Regions from separate parts of the Escherichia sp. HH091_1A genome, predicted to be linked through region 1. Evidence: riboswitches for the same ligand, from Rfam matches in the RefSeq annotation. Region 1 holds a riboswitch; the other holds the start of a gene.

Region 1 (7,842 bases):
TCAGCGATCACCTGGCAGACAGCAATTTTGATATCGCCAGCGTCGCACAGCATGTTTGCCTGTCGCCGTCGCGTCTGTCACATCTGTTCCGCCAGCAGTTAGGAATTAGCGTCTTAAGCTGGCGCGAGGACCAACGCATCAGCCAGGCGAAGCTGCTTTTGAGCACCACACGGATGCCTATCGCCACTGTCGGTCGCAATGTTGGCTTTGACGATCAACTCTATTTCTCGCGGGTATTTAAAAAATGCACCGGGGCCAGTCCGAGCGAGTTCCGTGCCGGTTGTGAAGAAAAAGTGAATGATGTAGCCGTCAAGTTGTCATAATTGGTAACGAATCAGACAATTGACGGCTTGACGGAGTAGCATAGGGTTTGCAGAATCCCTGCTTCGTCCATTTGACAGGCACATTATGCAAGCATTGCTGGAACACTTTATTACCCAATCCACCGTGTATTCATTGATGGCGGTGGTGTTGGTGGCCTTTCTGGAGTCGCTGGCGCTGGTCGGTTTGATTTTACCCGGTACGGTGCTAATGGCGGGACTGGGGGCGCTGATTGGCAGTGGCGAGTTAAGTTTCTGGCACGCCTGGCTGGCAGGGATCGTCGGTTGCCTGCTGGGCGACTGGATCTCCTTCTGGCTGGGCTGGCGTTTTAAAAAGCCGTTGCATCGCTGGTCATTTCTGAAGAAGAACAAAGCATTACTCGATAAAACTGAACATGCGTTGCATCAACACAGCATGTTTACCATTCTGGTCGGTCGTTTTGTCGGCCCGACGCGTCCGCTGGTGCCAATGGTGGCGGGAATGTTGGATCTCCCGGTGGCGAAATTTATTACGCCAAATATTATCGGCTGCCTGTTATGGCCTCCGTTTTACTTCCTGCCGGGGATTCTGGCAGGCGCGGCGATTGATATTCCTGCCGGGATGCAGAGCGGTGAATTTAAGTGGTTGCTGCTGGCAACAGCGGTGTTTTTGTGGGTTGGCGGCTGGCTGTGTTGGCGGTTATGGCGCAGCGGCAAGGTAACTGATCGTTTAAGTCATTATTTGTCGCGCGGTCATTTGTTGTGGTTGACACCGTTGATTTCTGCCGTCGGTGTAGTGGCGCTGGTAGTGTTAATTCGCCACCCGTTGATGCCGGTATATATCGATATTTTGCGGAAAGTGGTTGGGGTTTAGGGGATAGTCTGTGCGGGTTGCCTGATGCGACGCTTGCCGCGTCTTATCAGGCCTACAAAACGCACTGTCCGTAGGTCGGATAAGGCGTTCACGCCGCATCCGACAGTGCATACTAACCCGTAATCCCCAATATTGCCGAAGCACTCGCCTTACCGCTCAACAATTCTTCAGTCTTACCCTGCCAGGCGATGCGCCCGTCAGCGACCACCACCGAGCGTGTGGCGATCCGCGCCGCATCTTCCACACTGTGCGACACCATCAATAGCGTCATTTTTTGCTGCTGGCAGCTCGTGCTCACCAGCGTCAGCATCTCCTGACGTAACGCCGGATCGAGCGCAGAGAACGGTTCATCGAGCAATAAAATCGGCTGTTCGCGCACCAGACAACGCGCTAACGCCACGCGCTGTCGCTGACCGCCAGAAAGCTCGCCCGGTAATCGCGCCATTAAATTATCAATCCCCATCTGGCGGGCGATAGCATGCATTTTCTCCTGCTGCGCCGCGTTCAGTTTCAAGCCCGGATTTAGCCCCAGCCCGATGTTCTGCGCGACCGTCAGGTGACTGAACAGGTTGTTCTCCTGAAACAGCATCGATACCGGACGGCGTGACGGCGGCGTAGTGGTGTGATCAATACCATCGATAGTCAGCGAACCGCTGGCTGGCGTCAGAAAACCGGCGATCAAATTCAGCAGGGTACTTTTACCCGCGCCGCTTGGCCCGAGGATCGCCACCTGCTCGCCGCGTTCCACCGTTAAGCTAAAACGCATCGGCAAATGGTGATAAAGCCAGGTGATATCAGTCAGTTTTAACATTTCGCCCCGGTAGTTTTTCAATCACAGTAAACAGCAGAAAACAGAGTAGCAGCAGAATTAACGCGGTCACCGCGCCGTCCTGGCTGCGATAGGAGCCAATTTGCTGGTAGAGATAAAACGGCAGGGTGCGGAAATCATCGTTACCGAACAACGCCACCACGCCAAAATCACCAATCGACAGCACACACGCAAAGGCCAGCGCCTGCGCCAGCGGACGTTTCAGGGCGCGCAGCTCCACCACTTTTAAGCGCGACCAGCCTTCAATGCCCAGCGACTGACAAAGCATGCTATAGCGGGCAGTGATATCGCGCATCGGGTTTTCCAGCACTTTCAGCGCATAAGGGATGGCCATTAACGCATTGGTGAAAATCACGATGCCGTAAGCAGATTGTGGCAGGCCGATGGTGTTGTTGAGCAGTAAAAAGAAGCCCGTTGCCAGCACAATCCCCGGCATGGCGAGGATCAGCATTCCGCTCATCTCCAGCGCCTGACCCGCCAGCATTTTTTGCCGTGCCCGCAATTCGCGACTGCTCCATAGCAGCATCATGGTCAGCACCACGCATAATACGCCTGCCGCCAGCGCAATACGCAACGAGGTCCACAGCGCCTGCCACAGCACCGGCTGCGCCAGCACTTCCGGCAACTGGCGATTTACCCCATCGACAATCACCGCCAGTAACGGTGGCAGCAACAGCAACAGCGCCAGCACAATTAACACCGTGTCGCAAATGCGGCTATGCAGACGATCGTCCGGGTCGCGCCAGCCTTGCAGCAGCGTGGTGCCGGGCGCAATGGCCTTACTTAGTCGCTGACTCAACAGCACCAGCCCAAGGCAACACACCATCTGGATCAGCGCCAGCATCGCCGCGCGGGCGGGATCGTAGTCGTAACTCAGCGCCTGATAGATTGCCAGCTCGATAGTGGTCGCCTGCGGACCGCCGCCCAGCGATAGCACGGTGGCGAAGCTGGCGAAACAGAGCATAAAGATAAGCGCGGCAACCGGCGGGATTTGACGCCGTAACCACGGCCATTCGACGAAGCGGAAAAAATGCCAGCCGCGCATCCCAAGCTGGGCGGCAAGCTGACGTTGTTCGCCGGGAATGTTTTCCAGTGCCTGGAGTAATAAGCGGCTCGCCATCGGCAGATTAAAAAATACGTGCGCCAGCAAAATACCTTGCAGGCCGTAGGGCGAAAAGGTCCACTCCAGACCGAGCGATTGGCAGAGTGATGCCAGCCAGCCCTGGCGACCATAGACGCTAAGAATGCCGAAAACAGCAACCAGCACCGGGAGGATCAAGGTCATTGCGCACAGACGCAACAGCGCCAGCCGACCCGGAAAGCGCCTGCGATAGAGCGCGCGGGCGAGGAATATCGCGGGTACGACAGAGAGCAGCGCCGAGAGAAACGCCTGCCAGAAGGAGAAGCGCACCACATGCCACAGGTAGCTGTCCTGCCAGATTGCCATCCAGTCACCCTGCGGCGCGTTCCACCACAGGGCGAGAAATGCCGCCAGTGCAACCGCCACCACAAGCGTAGCGGCGCTTACGCCTGGAATTAACCAGCCGGGAATTAACGGCTGACGGCGCGTTGCCATTCGCTAATCCATGCCTGACGTTGTGCCGCCACCTCGGCTGGCGTGAACTCCAGCGTGGTTGCCGGTTTGGTCAATTTTTCAAAACCGGCAGGCAGCGTGACGTTTGCCACCGGATACATCCAGTTGCCGGTTGGGATCGCATTCTGAAAAGCCGGAGAAACCATAAACTGGAGGAATTTTTGCGCCAGCTCCGGCTGTTTACTGGCAGCGGTGCGGGCGGCGACTTCCACTTGCAAATAGTGACCTTCGCTGAAGTTCGCGGCGGCGTAGTTATCTTTCTTCTCTTCGAGAATGTGATAAGCCGGAGAAGTGGTGTAACTCAGTACCAGATCGCTTTCGCCTTTTAAAAACAGGCCGTAGGCTTCGCTCCAGCCTTTGGTGACCGTGACCGTTTTCTTCGCCAGTTTCTGCCAGGCTTGTGGGGCGTCATCGCCATAGACTTTTTGCATCCACAACAGCAGACCCAGCCCCGGCGTGCTGGTGCGCGGATCCTGATAAATCACCCGCCAGTTTTGATCGCTTTCAACCAATTCTTTCAGGCTTTGCGGCGGATTTTTCAGTTTGTTCTTGTCATAGACGAAGGCGAAATAGCCGTAATCAAACGGGACGAAAGTGTCATTATTCCAGCCGCCGGGAACGTTAACGGCATCCGCTGCCACACCGCTTTTAGCAAACAGCCCGGTTTTGCTGGCGGCATCTAACAGATTGTTATCCAGCCCCAGCACCACATCGGCTTTACTGTTTTTGCCTTCCATCCGCAGACGGTTGAGAAGCGAAACGCCATCTTCCAGCGCCACCAGTTTCAGTTCGCAATTACAGTCGGCTTCAAAGGCTTTTTTCACCACCGGACCTGGCCCCCAGTCGGCGGCGAAGGAGTCGTAGGTATAAACAGTCAGAACGGGTTTAGCGAAAGCTGGTGCTGTACAGAGCAACAGCAGGGGAAGATATTTATTTAACACTTTGCACCTCAAAGAAGAGTGGCAAAGGACTTGAGAAGGAGCCTCAAATCCCTTCGCCGGCGTTATCCGGATCAGGTTCGACGGGTATTTTCTCAGCGCACGCGGCAGCGTGGCACCCCGTTGAGAACGGCGTTAGTGTAGTGATTTTGTTATCAACCAGCAATCATGGATCCGGCGGCGCAAACCACGCGGATTTAAAATCGAACCAGCCAAGGGTGTTCATACGCAGACCGCGCATACTGCGTTGCCCCTGAATGATCAGCCAGTGGTGGATAAGTGGCACCATTGCTTTACTGGCGACCAGTTGCTGGCACCAGTTCGCCAGGTTCATTTCGCCATTGCGCCAGCGGGCGGCGTCGGCTTGCCAGTCGATCGGAATACAGTATTGTAGCAGCGGCACTTCGCACAAATGTGCGAACAGCGAAAAATCCAGCGGCAGCGTAAAGTTGGCGCTGTTAAGCCAGATATCGCTCTCGATCTCTCCTTCGTGCCACTGATCATAGCTGATCTCTTTAATTTCAAGTGTGACCTGATGACTTGCCAGAATCTGCTGCATGATCCTGGCAATCACCCGATGCTCAATATGATCCTGATAAAAGGTCAGGGTGAGGCTTTCCAGCCCGGCAGGTTTTTCGCACTGCGCCGGGTGGGCATGATGCCAGCGGGGGAGCAGTCCATAAGCCGGAAACCAGAGTTGCTGGTATTGTTCCTCGGCGAAATAGACCAGATTAGTTGGAGAAAGCACATAACTTACCCAGTCCCTGACTTGCTGATTCGCCCCACGGTGGGTGCGGCTGTCGAACAGTAAATAGTAGCAACCTTCCTCCAGCCGACTTTCAATCTCTTTTTCCTCGCCTTGCGGCCCTTTTAGCATCAGCCCTCCGGCTGGCTCGTCGGCAATTTCCGGCAGAACCCAGACGTTAACTTCGTCGATTAATGCCCGGTAACCGAAGAAGTCATCGAATGCCTGAATTTTCAGTTGATTGGTGCTGTTGCGGATCACCGCATACGGACCGGTGCCGATGGGATGGCTGGCAAAGTTACTGAGGGTTTCCCATTCTCGTGGCAGGATCATCGCCGGAACTTGCCCCAGCAGTAACGGTAACCAGCGGTCCGGTTGCGTGAGATGGATATCCAGCGTCCAGGGCGTCGGCGACACAATGTCCGCAATATGCGAATAGAGCGGCAGCGTATTGATTCGTTTTAAAGAGGCGATCACATCGTCCATTTCCAGTTCACGACCATGATGAAAATGGACTCCTGGACGCAAAAAGAAGCGCCAGTGAAGCGGTGATATTTGCTGCCAGTGGTGGGCGATGTCTGCTTCCAGTTCCCCATTTTCCTCATTTATGCGCGTTAGCGAACTGAAGATTTGCCGGGCGATATGGGTTTCGGAACGGCGCAATGCACTGCCGGGCAGCAGATTGCGCAACGGACGATAGTAGAGCACGCGCAGGATGTGCCGCCCCTGACGGAAGGTACGCCCCAGATGAGAAACCAGCATTTGCCGCACAGCCGCTTTGTCGCCAACCAGTTGCACCAACTGATCGATACGATCCTGCTCCAGTAAGTCTTCCGCCCGCTGTTGCTGAAGCGCCAGCCCGGTATAGAGGAATGTTAAACGTGAGCGTTTACCGCGCCCGACCTCCGCTTCCCACGTCAGCCAGCCGCGATCCTGCATGGTATTGAGCAGGGTGCGCATATGACGACGGGAGCAGCTCAATAACTCCGCTAGTTCGTTGAGCGTTGTGTCCTGCGATTTACCCTCGCAGCATTGCCACAGGCGGATGAACTGTTGTTGCAGACGAGCGGATGGCATAAAAGGGGAACTCCTGCGCAAAAGACAGCAATTTTATTTTCCCTATATTAAGTCAATAATTCCTAACGATGAAGCAAGGAGGTGCCCCATGCGTCAGTTTTATCAGCACTATTTTACCGCGACAGCGAAGTTGTGCTGGTTGCGTTGGTTAAGCGTCCCACAACGATTAACCATGCTTGAAGAGCTGATGCAGTGGGAGGGGAGTCATTCTGACTACTGATTTGCGGACATCATGTGTGACTGAGTATTGGTGTTAATCGCCACGCCAGCAGTGATTATCTGCTGGCTTTTTTCTTTTTGGCGATTGAGTGCCGGACGGTTTACAAACTAACGCATAAATGCCGGTTGCTTCTCTTCATAAGACGCAATAGCGTCGTCGTGCTGCAGGGTCAGGCCGATGCTGTCCAGACCGTTCATCATGCAGTGGCGGCGGAAGGCATCAATGGCAAAGCGATAAGTTTTCTCACCCGCTTTCACCTCTTGCGCTTCCAGGTCTACATCAAAATGAATCCCCGGATTGGCTTTCACCAGCGCAAACAGCTCATCCACTTCTGCATCGCTTAATTTCACCGGCAGCAGCTGGTTGTTAAAGCTATTGCCGTAGAAGATGTCAGCAAAACTCGGCGCAATCACCACCTTAAAACCGTAATCGGTCAATGCCCACGGCGCATGCTCACGCGAGGAACCGCAGCCGAAGTTTTCTCGTGCCAGCAAAATGGAAGCGCCCTGATATTGCGGGAAGTTCAGCACGAAGTCCGGGTTTGGCTGTTGGCCTTTTTCATCCAGAAAACGCCAGTCGTTAAACAGATGCGCGCCAAAACCTGTACGGGTCACTTTCTGCAAAAACTGTTTCGGGATGATTGCATCGGTATCGACATTGGCGGCATCCAGTGGAACCACCAGGCCTGTATGTTTGATAAATTTCTCTGCCATGGTGTGCTCCTTATTTAATGTTGCGAATGTCGGCGAAATGTCCGGTCACAGCAGCAGCGGCAGCCATTGCCGGGCTGACCAGATGCGTGCGCCCGCCACGCCCCTGGCGGCCTTCAAAGTTACGGTTGCTGGTGGAGGCACAACGCTCACCCGGATTCAGGCGGTCGTTGTTCATCGCCAGACACATTGAGCAACCGGGTAAACGCCATTCAAAACCAGCTTCAATAAAGATTTTGTCCAGACCTTCCGCTTCCGCCTGTGCTTTTACCGGGCCAGAGCCGGGAACCACCAGTGCCTGCACGCCCGGTGCGACTTTCCGGCCTTTGGCGATTTCAGCCGCCGCGCGTAAATCTTCAATGCGCGAGTTGGTGCAGGAACCGATAAACACTTTGTCGATAGCCACTTCGGTCAGCGGAATACCCGGTTTCAGCCCCATATAGGCCAGCGCTTTTTCTGCCGACGCGCGTTCAACCGGATCGGCAAACGAAGCCGGATCGGGAATGTTATCGTTCACGGAGATCACCTGACCGGGGTTAGTTCCCCATGTTACCTG
Region 2 (7,842 bases), 640 kb from region 1:
ATCACGCTTCCTCCTTACGCAGGTAGATTTCTCCACCACTGGCACGGAAGTTCTCCGACATATCCGCCATTCCCACTTCAATGGTTTGCGCGGCGGCATAGTCACGCACTTCCTGGCTGATTTTCATCGAGCAGAATTTCGGCCCACACATGGAGCAAAAATGGGCGACTTTACCGGACTCTTGTGGCAGGGTTTCATCGTGATAAGCGCGGGCGGTAAACGGGTCGAGGGCCAGATTAAACTGGTCTTCCCAGCGAAATTCGAAGCGGGCTTTCGACATGGCGTTATCGCGAATTTGCGCGCCCGGATGCCCTTTCGCCAGGTCGGCGGCGTGGGCGGCAATCTTATAGGTGATAAGCCCCTGCTTAACATCTTCTTTATTAGGCAGACCCAGATGCTCTTTTGGCGTTACGTAACAGAGCATCGCGCAGCCAAACCAGCCAATCATCGCCGCGCCAATCCCCGATGTGAAGTGGTCATAACCCGGCGCAATATCAGTAGTTAGCGGCCCGAGGGTATAGAACGGTGCTTCGTGGCAGTGCTCTAACTCCTCGGTCATATTGCGGCGGATCATCTGCATCGGCACGTGGCCTGGACCTTCAATCATCACCTGCACGTCATATTCCCAGGCGATTTTGGTCAGTTCGCCCAGCGTATGTAGCTCGGCAAACTGCGCTTCATCGTTGGCGTCCTGTATAGAACCAGGGCGCAGGCCGTCGCCCAGCGACAACGAAACGTCATAAGCGGCACAGATTTCACAAATTTCGCGGAAGTGTTGATAGAGGAAATTTTCCTGATGATGGGAGAGGCACCATTTCGCCATAATCGAACCGCCGCGAGAGACGATACCAGTCAGGCGTTTCGCGGTCATCGGCACATAGCGCAGCAGTACGCCCGCATGGATAGTGAAGTAATCCACACCTTGCTCGGCTTGTTCCAGCAGCGTGTCGCGGAACGCTTCCCAGGTAAGATCTTCAGCGATCCCATTAACCTTCTCCAGCGCCTGGTAGATCGGCACTGTACCAATCGGTACCGGGCTGTTACGCAAAATCCATTCGCGAGTTTCGTGAATATAGCGACCGGTGGAAAGATCCATCACTGTATCCGCCCCCCAGCGCGTAGACCATACCAGCTTTTCCACTTCTTCTTCGATGGAAGAGGTGACCGCCGAGTTGCCGATATTGGCGTTAACTTTTACCAGGAAGTTACGGCCAATAATCATTGGCTCCGATTCCGGATGATTAATGTTGGCCGGGATAATCGCACGTCCGGCAGCAACTTCATCACGGACAAATTCCGCAGTGATATTTTCCGGCAGACGTGCGCCAAAGCTCATTCCCGGATGCTGGTGGCGCAAAACTTCGCTACGTATGCGCTCGCGACCCATATTCTCGCGAATGGCGATGAATTCCATTTCGGGCGTGATGATGCCCCGGCGGGCGTAGTGCAGTTGGGTGACGCGGCGTCCTGCTTTGGCGCGCTTTGGGGTTAATACGCCGCTAAAACGTAGCTCGTCGAGGCCATCATCTGCTAGTCGCGCTTTAGTGTAATCGGAACTGCGCACGGTAAGTTCTTCGGTATCGCCGCGCGCATCGATCCACGGCTGGCGCAGTTTTGCCAGTCCTTGCTGCACGTTAATGGCGATCTGTGGATCGCCATACGGACCGGAGGTGTCGTAGACCGGAATCGCTTCGTTTTCTTCGTACTGCGGCTGTTCTTTGCTACCGCCGATTAGCGTCGGGCTAAGCTGGATCTCACGCATCGGCACGCGCACGCCGGGTTGTGTGCCAGTGATGTAAATGCGTTTTGAGTTCGGAAAGGCGGTGCCTTCCAGGGTGTCGATAAAATGTTGGGCCTGGGCGCGTTGTTCGCGGCGGGTCAGTTTTGTTGCAGACATAGCTCATTCCAAAAAGTTAAGGACGTGGCTTGTCAGACGACGGATGAAGCAAGAGACGATCGCCGCAAAGGCGATGCGATAGCAGATTAACTCTTGTTCCCTTCGCAGGTATTAGCCTGATCAGGTTCCGCGGATCCCGAATAAACGGTCTCAGCCAGTTAAGGCACTCCGACAAGAAATTAGCCCCGCAAACGGGGCGTTGAATGTAAATTACGCGTTAACAGCGCAGAACTCAAGCAGGATGTTTGACGCGGGCGGCGTCAAGCACCAGCAGAATCAGCTTATCTTCCAGCACAAAGCGCGCTTCCAGGGCCTCGCCGATGTCAGATAAAACCTGTTGAAACTCAAGGTAATTATCATGATCGATAGCGGTTTCCAGGCTGGAATCGTAGTAATCCATAATCTGTTGGGTATTGGCTTCGAGTTGTGGCCAAATCTTCGCGGCGCGTGCGAGTTGCCCATTGCCTTCCAGTTTATGAAGAATGCGCTCATAAATACTGAAATGTCCGGCAGACAAGTAATCGACCAGGCTCTGACAAAAATCATCAAGGGCTTTTTCGTTTAGCCTCATGTACGATTCTTTGCCAGGCTTAATGCCAACCAGATTGTAGTAAGCCACGAGCAGATGCTTACGTACATGTAGCCAGCGATCAACCAGTTTGTTACTTCCTCTGACGCGCTCCGTCAGGTTATCGAGCTGGTTAAGCATGATTGACTCCGCAAGTTTGTATTCAAAAACTGCTCAGTGAGAAATGTAAAAACCATGTTAAACATGCCAGTGATGCAAAGGTAGTGCAAGAGCTATGGATCGTATAATTGAAAAATTAGATCACGGCTGGTGGGTCGTCAGCCATGAACAAAAATTATGGTTGCCGAAGGGAGAATTGCCATATGGCGAAGCGGCAAATTTCGATCTTGTGGGTCAGCGCGCACTACAAATCGGCGAATGGCAGGGGGAACCTGTTTGGTTAGTACAACAGCAGCGGCGTCACGATATGGGGTCGGTACGTCAGGTCATTGATCTCGATGTTGGGCTGTTTCAACTGGCCGGACGTGGCGTGCAACTGGCGGAGTTTTACCGATCGCATAAATACTGTGGTTACTGCGGGCATGAAATGTATCCAAGCAAAACCGAATGGGCGATGCTGTGCAGCCATTGCCGTGAGCGTTACTACCCGCAAATCGCCCCCTGCATTATTGTTGCCATCCGTCGCGATGATTCGATCCTCCTCGCCCAGCATACCCGCCATCGTAACGGTGTCCATACGGTACTTGCCGGATTCGTCGAAGTGGGCGAAACCCTCGAGCAGGCGGTCGCGCGGGAAGTGATGGAAGAGAGCGGAATTAAAGTTAAAAACTTGCGGTACGTGACTTCCCAGCCGTGGCCGTTTCCCCAGTCGCTGATGACCGCATTTATGGCGGAATATGACAGCGGCGACATCGTGATTGATCCGAAAGAGCTGCTCGAGGCGAACTGGTATCGCTACGATGATTTACCGTTACTTCCGCCGCCCGGCACCGTGGCGCGCCGTCTGATAGAAGATACGGTGGCGATGTGTCGGGCAGAGTATGAGTGATGATACACTGACCGCCTGACGCACTAAGGAACAGCCAAAATGACCGAACTCAAAAACGATCGTTATCTGCGGGCGCTGCTGCGCCAGCCCGTTGATGTCACTCCAGTATGGATGATGCGCCAGGCGGGTCGCTATCTACCGGAATATAAAGTCACGCGCGCCCAGGCGGGCGATTTTATGTCGCTGTGCAAAAATGCAGAGCTGGCGTGCGAAGTGACTTTGCAACCGCTGCGTCGCTATCCGCTGGATGCGGCGATCCTCTTTTCCGATATCCTCACCGTGCCGGACGCGATGGGGTTAGGGCTCTATTTTGAAGCCGGAGAAGGTCCGCGTTTTACCTCGCCAGTCACCTGCAAAGCTGACGTTGATAAACTGCCAATTCCGGACCCGGAAGATGAGCTGGGTTATGTGATGAACGCGGTGCGTACTATTCGCCGCGAACTGAAAGGCGAAGTGCCGCTGATTGGTTTTTCCGGCAGCCCGTGGACGCTGGCGACCTATATGGTGGAAGGTGGCAGCAGCAAAGCGTTCACCGTGATCAAAAAGATGATGTATGCCGATCCACAGGCGCTGCACGCTCTGCTCGATAAACTGGCGAAAAGCGTCACTTTGTATCTGAATGCGCAAATTAAAGCTGGTGCTCAGGCCGTGATGATCTTCGATACCTGGGGCGGCGTGCTCACCGGGCGCGATTATCAACAGTTTTCGCTCTATTACATGCATAAAATAGTTGATGGTTTACTGCGTGAAAACGACGGTCGCCGTGTACCGGTCACCCTGTTTACCAAAGGCGGTGGACAGTGGCTGGAAGCTATGGTGGAAACGGGTTGCGATGCGCTGGGCCTCGACTGGACAACGGATATCGCCGATGCGCGCCGCCGCGTGGGCAATAAAGTCGCGCTGCAGGGTAATATGGATCCGTCGATGCTATACGCGCCACCTGCCCGCATTGAAGAAGAAGTCGCGACTATACTTGCAGGTTTCGGTCACGGCGAAGGTCATGTCTTTAACCTTGGTCACGGTATTCATCAGGATGTGCCGCCAGAACATGCTGGCGTGTTTGTGGAGGCTGTGCATCGTTTGTCTGAACAATATCACCGCTAAGGAGTGATTATGGATCTCGCGTCATTACGCGCTCAACAAATCGAACTGGCTTCTTCTGTGATCCGTGAGGATCGACTTGGTAAAGATCCGCCGGATCTGATCGCCGGAGCCGATGTCGGGTTTGAGCAGGGCGGAGAAGTGACGCGAGCGGCGATGGTGCTGTTGAAATACCCCTCGCTTGAGCTGGTGGAGTATAAAGTGGCCCGCATCGCCACTACCATGCCTTACATTCCAGGTTTTCTCTCCTTCCGCGAATATCCTGCGCTGCTGGCAGCGTGGGAGATGCTGTCGCAAAAGCCGGATTTAGTGTTTGTCGATGGTCACGGGATCTCGCATCCTCGCCGTCTTGGCGTCGCCAGCCATTTTGGCTTATTAGTGGACGTACCGACCATTGGCGTAGCGAAAAAGCGGTTATGCGGTAAATTCGAGCCGCTCTCCAGCGAACCGGGCGCGCTGGCACCGTTGATGGATAAAGGCGAGCAGCTGGCCTGGGTCTGGCGCAGTAAAGCGCGCTGTAACCCGCTATTTATCGCAACTGGCCATCGTGTCAGCATGGATAGTGCGCTGGCCTGGGTACAACGCTGCATGAAAGGCTATCGTCTGCCGGAGCCAACGCGCTGGGCAGACGCGGTGGCTTCGGAACGTCCGGCGTTCGTGCGCTATACAGCAAATCAGCCCTAATTCAGGTAAACTGCGGATAATTTCCGTATTTGAGAACTCAACATGTTACAAAACCCAATTCATCTGCGTCTGGAGCGCCTGGAAAGCTGGCAGCACGTCACTTTCATGGCTTGCTTATGCGAACGCATGTACCCCAATTACGCCATGTTCTGCCAGCAAACCGGTTTTGGTGATGGGCAAATTTACCGCCGCATTCTCGATCTCATCTGGGAAACACTGACCGTCAAAGACGCAAAAGTGAATTTCGATAGCCAACTGGAGAAATTTGAAGAAGCGATTCCTTCAGCGGACGATTTCGATCTGTACGGCGTTTATCCGGCAATCGATGCCTGCGTGGCGTTAAGTGAACTGGTCCATTCGCGTTTGAGTGGCGAAACGCTCGAACACGCGGTAGAAGTGAGTAAGACCTCCATCACGACCGTGGCGATGCTGGAAATGACTCAGGCTGGCCGTGAAATGAGCGATGAAGAGCTCAAAGAAAACCCAGCTGTAGAGCAAGAGTGGGACATTCAGTGGGAAATATTCCGACTTTTAGCTGAGTGCGAAGAACGCGATATCGAGCTGATAAAAGGCCTTAGGGCAGACCTGCGTGAGGCGGGTGAGAGCAATATTGGTATAATTTTTCAGCAATAAGACCAGAAAACGTGATTTAACGCCTGATTTGTCGTACCTGGAGTCTTCCCTTTCGCCCCCCGTCTGGTCTACATTTGGGGGGCGAAAAAAAGTGGCTATCGGTGCGTGTATGCAGGAGAGTGCTATTCTGGCATTTCCGTCGCACTCGATGCTTAGCAAGCGATAAACACATTGTAAGGATAACTTATGAACAAGACTCAACTGATTGATGTAATTGCAGAGAAAGCAGAACTGTCCAAAACCCAGGCTAAAGCTGCTCTGGAGTCCACTCTGGCTGCAATTACTGAGTCTCTGAAAGAAGGCGATGCTGTACAACTGGTTGGTTTCGGTACCTTCAAAGTGAACCACCGCGCTGAGCGTACTGGCCGCAACCCGCAGACCGGTAAAGAAATCAAAATTGCCGCAGCTAACGTGCCGGCATTTGTTTCTGGCAAGGCACTGAAAGACGCAGTTAAGTAAGATTGCGTGGCAGTGAACAGTTTTAACGAAGGGGTGGTTTCACCCCTTTTGTCTTTCTGGCATCGATCATTGATGCTGGCGGGCGCTCTGTTTCTCACTGCCTGTAGCCACAACTCTTCACTTCCTCCCTTTACCGCCAGTGGATTTGCTGAAGATCAGGGCGCGGTACGTATCTGGCGAAAAGACAGTGGCGATAATGTGCATCTGCTTGCTGTGTTTAGCCCGTGGCGCAGTGGCGATACCACGACGCGAGAGTATCGCTGGCAGGGCGATAACCTCACGCTCATCAATATCAATGTTTACAGCAAACCGCCGGTGAACATTCGCGCGCGTTTTGACGATCGCGGCGATCTGAGCTTTATGCAACGTGAATCCGATGGGGAAAAGCAGCAGCTTTCTAACGACCAAATCGATTTATACCGTTATCGAGCTGACCAGATCCGCCAGATTAGCGATGCCTTACGTCAGGGGAGAGTCGTGCTGCGCCAGGGGCGCTGGCATGCGATGGAACAGACCGTGACCACCTGCGAAGGGCAAACCATTAAACCTGATTTAGATTCGCAGGCGATAGCGCATATCGAGCGCCGCCAGAGCCGCTCTTCTGTTGATGTCAGCGTGGCATGGCTGGAAGCGCCCGAAGGTTCGCAATTACTGTTAGTGGCAAACTCTGATTTCTGTCGCTGGCAACCCAACGAGAAAACGTTCTGATTTACCAGTGGCCCATACCCATATGACCGCCACCACCGCAGCCGCCGTAACCCATTCCGGTACCGCGCGGAATACCCGCTTCAGCCATCGCAATATCTCGTTTCACCCGTAACTTATCTAACGACTGACGCAAATTCTCCATCTCTTTGGCGACCGCGTTAATTTTGCTGCTATCCGGTGGGTTCGCGGCTAACAGGGCATTGTATTCATAACGCTTCGTCACCAGTTGCTGTTGCAGTGCGCTGCTTTGAGCGTAAAAGTCATTATGGATTTTCTGCCACGCTGTCTGTTGTTCGCTGGTCAAAGGCGCGGCATTTTGCTGCCACATACCGTGTCCGCCGTGAGCAAATGCAGATGTCGATCCCATCGCCATTGCTGAAAGCGCCATCATCACCAGGGCAATTTTCGTGTTCCGTTTCATGGTTAATCCTCCAGTGGTTGTCTTACTTCGGGTATTGCATCTTTCGTGCCAACGGCGAAACGCTGATATGACGGGCAATATGACATGATAAACGAGTAAAAATGACTCGCCTGCTGTGTGTAGCGAGTCATTTTTACTCATTGAAACTTAAGCCTTTGTGTTAAAGCGCAGGGTAAGTGCTAATAAAAGATGGCATGATTTCTGCTGTCAAAAAGGGATGAACAGGCAAAGAAGAAGATGCGTTTTATGCAGCGATCAAAAGATGCCTTAGCAAAATGGTTAAGCGCGATCCTTCCCGTAGTCATTGTTGGACTGGTGGGGTTGTTTGCGGTGACCGTGATTCGCGATTATGGGCGCGAGAC

What was found. A riboswitch is a leader RNA that binds a small molecule or an ion and turns the genes downstream of it on or off. The one in region 1 is predicted to bind thiamine pyrophosphate.
Region 2: it holds a riboswitch for thiamine pyrophosphate, as region 1 does, so the genes downstream of both, thiC (phosphomethylpyrimidine synthase ThiC) here and thiB (thiamine ABC transporter substrate binding subunit) in region 1, are expected to answer to the same signal.

What each region holds. Positions count from the first base shown of each region.
Region 1 covers NZ_AP025747.1:78,649-86,490, forward strand. Annotated here, with positions in the region: gene araC (arabinose operon transcriptional regulator AraC) at 1-323, shown strand, start outside; gene QUF14_RS00350 (DedA family protein) at 409-1,173, shown strand; gene thiQ (thiamine ABC transporter ATP-binding protein ThiQ) at 1,286-1,984, opposite strand; gene thiP (thiamine/thiamine pyrophosphate ABC transporter permease ThiP) at 1,968-3,578, opposite strand; gene thiB (thiamine ABC transporter substrate binding subunit) at 3,554-4,537, opposite strand; TPP riboswitch at 4,568-4,667, opposite strand; gene sgrR (DNA-binding transcriptional regulator SgrR) at 4,701-6,356, opposite strand; gene sgrT (glucose uptake inhibitor SgrT) at 6,445-6,576, shown strand; gene leuD (3-isopropylmalate dehydratase small subunit) at 6,684-7,289, opposite strand; gene leuC (3-isopropylmalate dehydratase large subunit) at 7,300-7,842, opposite strand, start outside.
Region 2 covers NZ_AP025747.1:4,891,594-4,899,435, forward strand. Annotated here, with positions in the region: gene thiE (thiamine phosphate synthase) at 1-2, opposite strand, end outside; gene thiC (phosphomethylpyrimidine synthase ThiC) at 2-1,897, opposite strand; TPP riboswitch at 1,978-2,078, opposite strand; gene rsd (sigma D regulator) at 2,130-2,606, opposite strand; gene nudC (NAD(+) diphosphatase) at 2,701-3,474, shown strand; gene hemE (uroporphyrinogen decarboxylase) at 3,514-4,578, shown strand; gene nfi (deoxyribonuclease V) at 4,588-5,259, shown strand; gene QUF14_RS24285 (YjaG family protein) at 5,302-5,892, shown strand; gene hupA (nucleoid-associated protein HU-alpha) at 6,079-6,351, shown strand; gene QUF14_RS24295 (DUF1481 domain-containing protein) at 6,364-7,059, shown strand; gene zraP (zinc resistance sensor/chaperone ZraP) at 7,061-7,480, opposite strand; gene zraS (two-component system sensor histidine kinase ZraS) at 7,718-7,842, shown strand, end outside.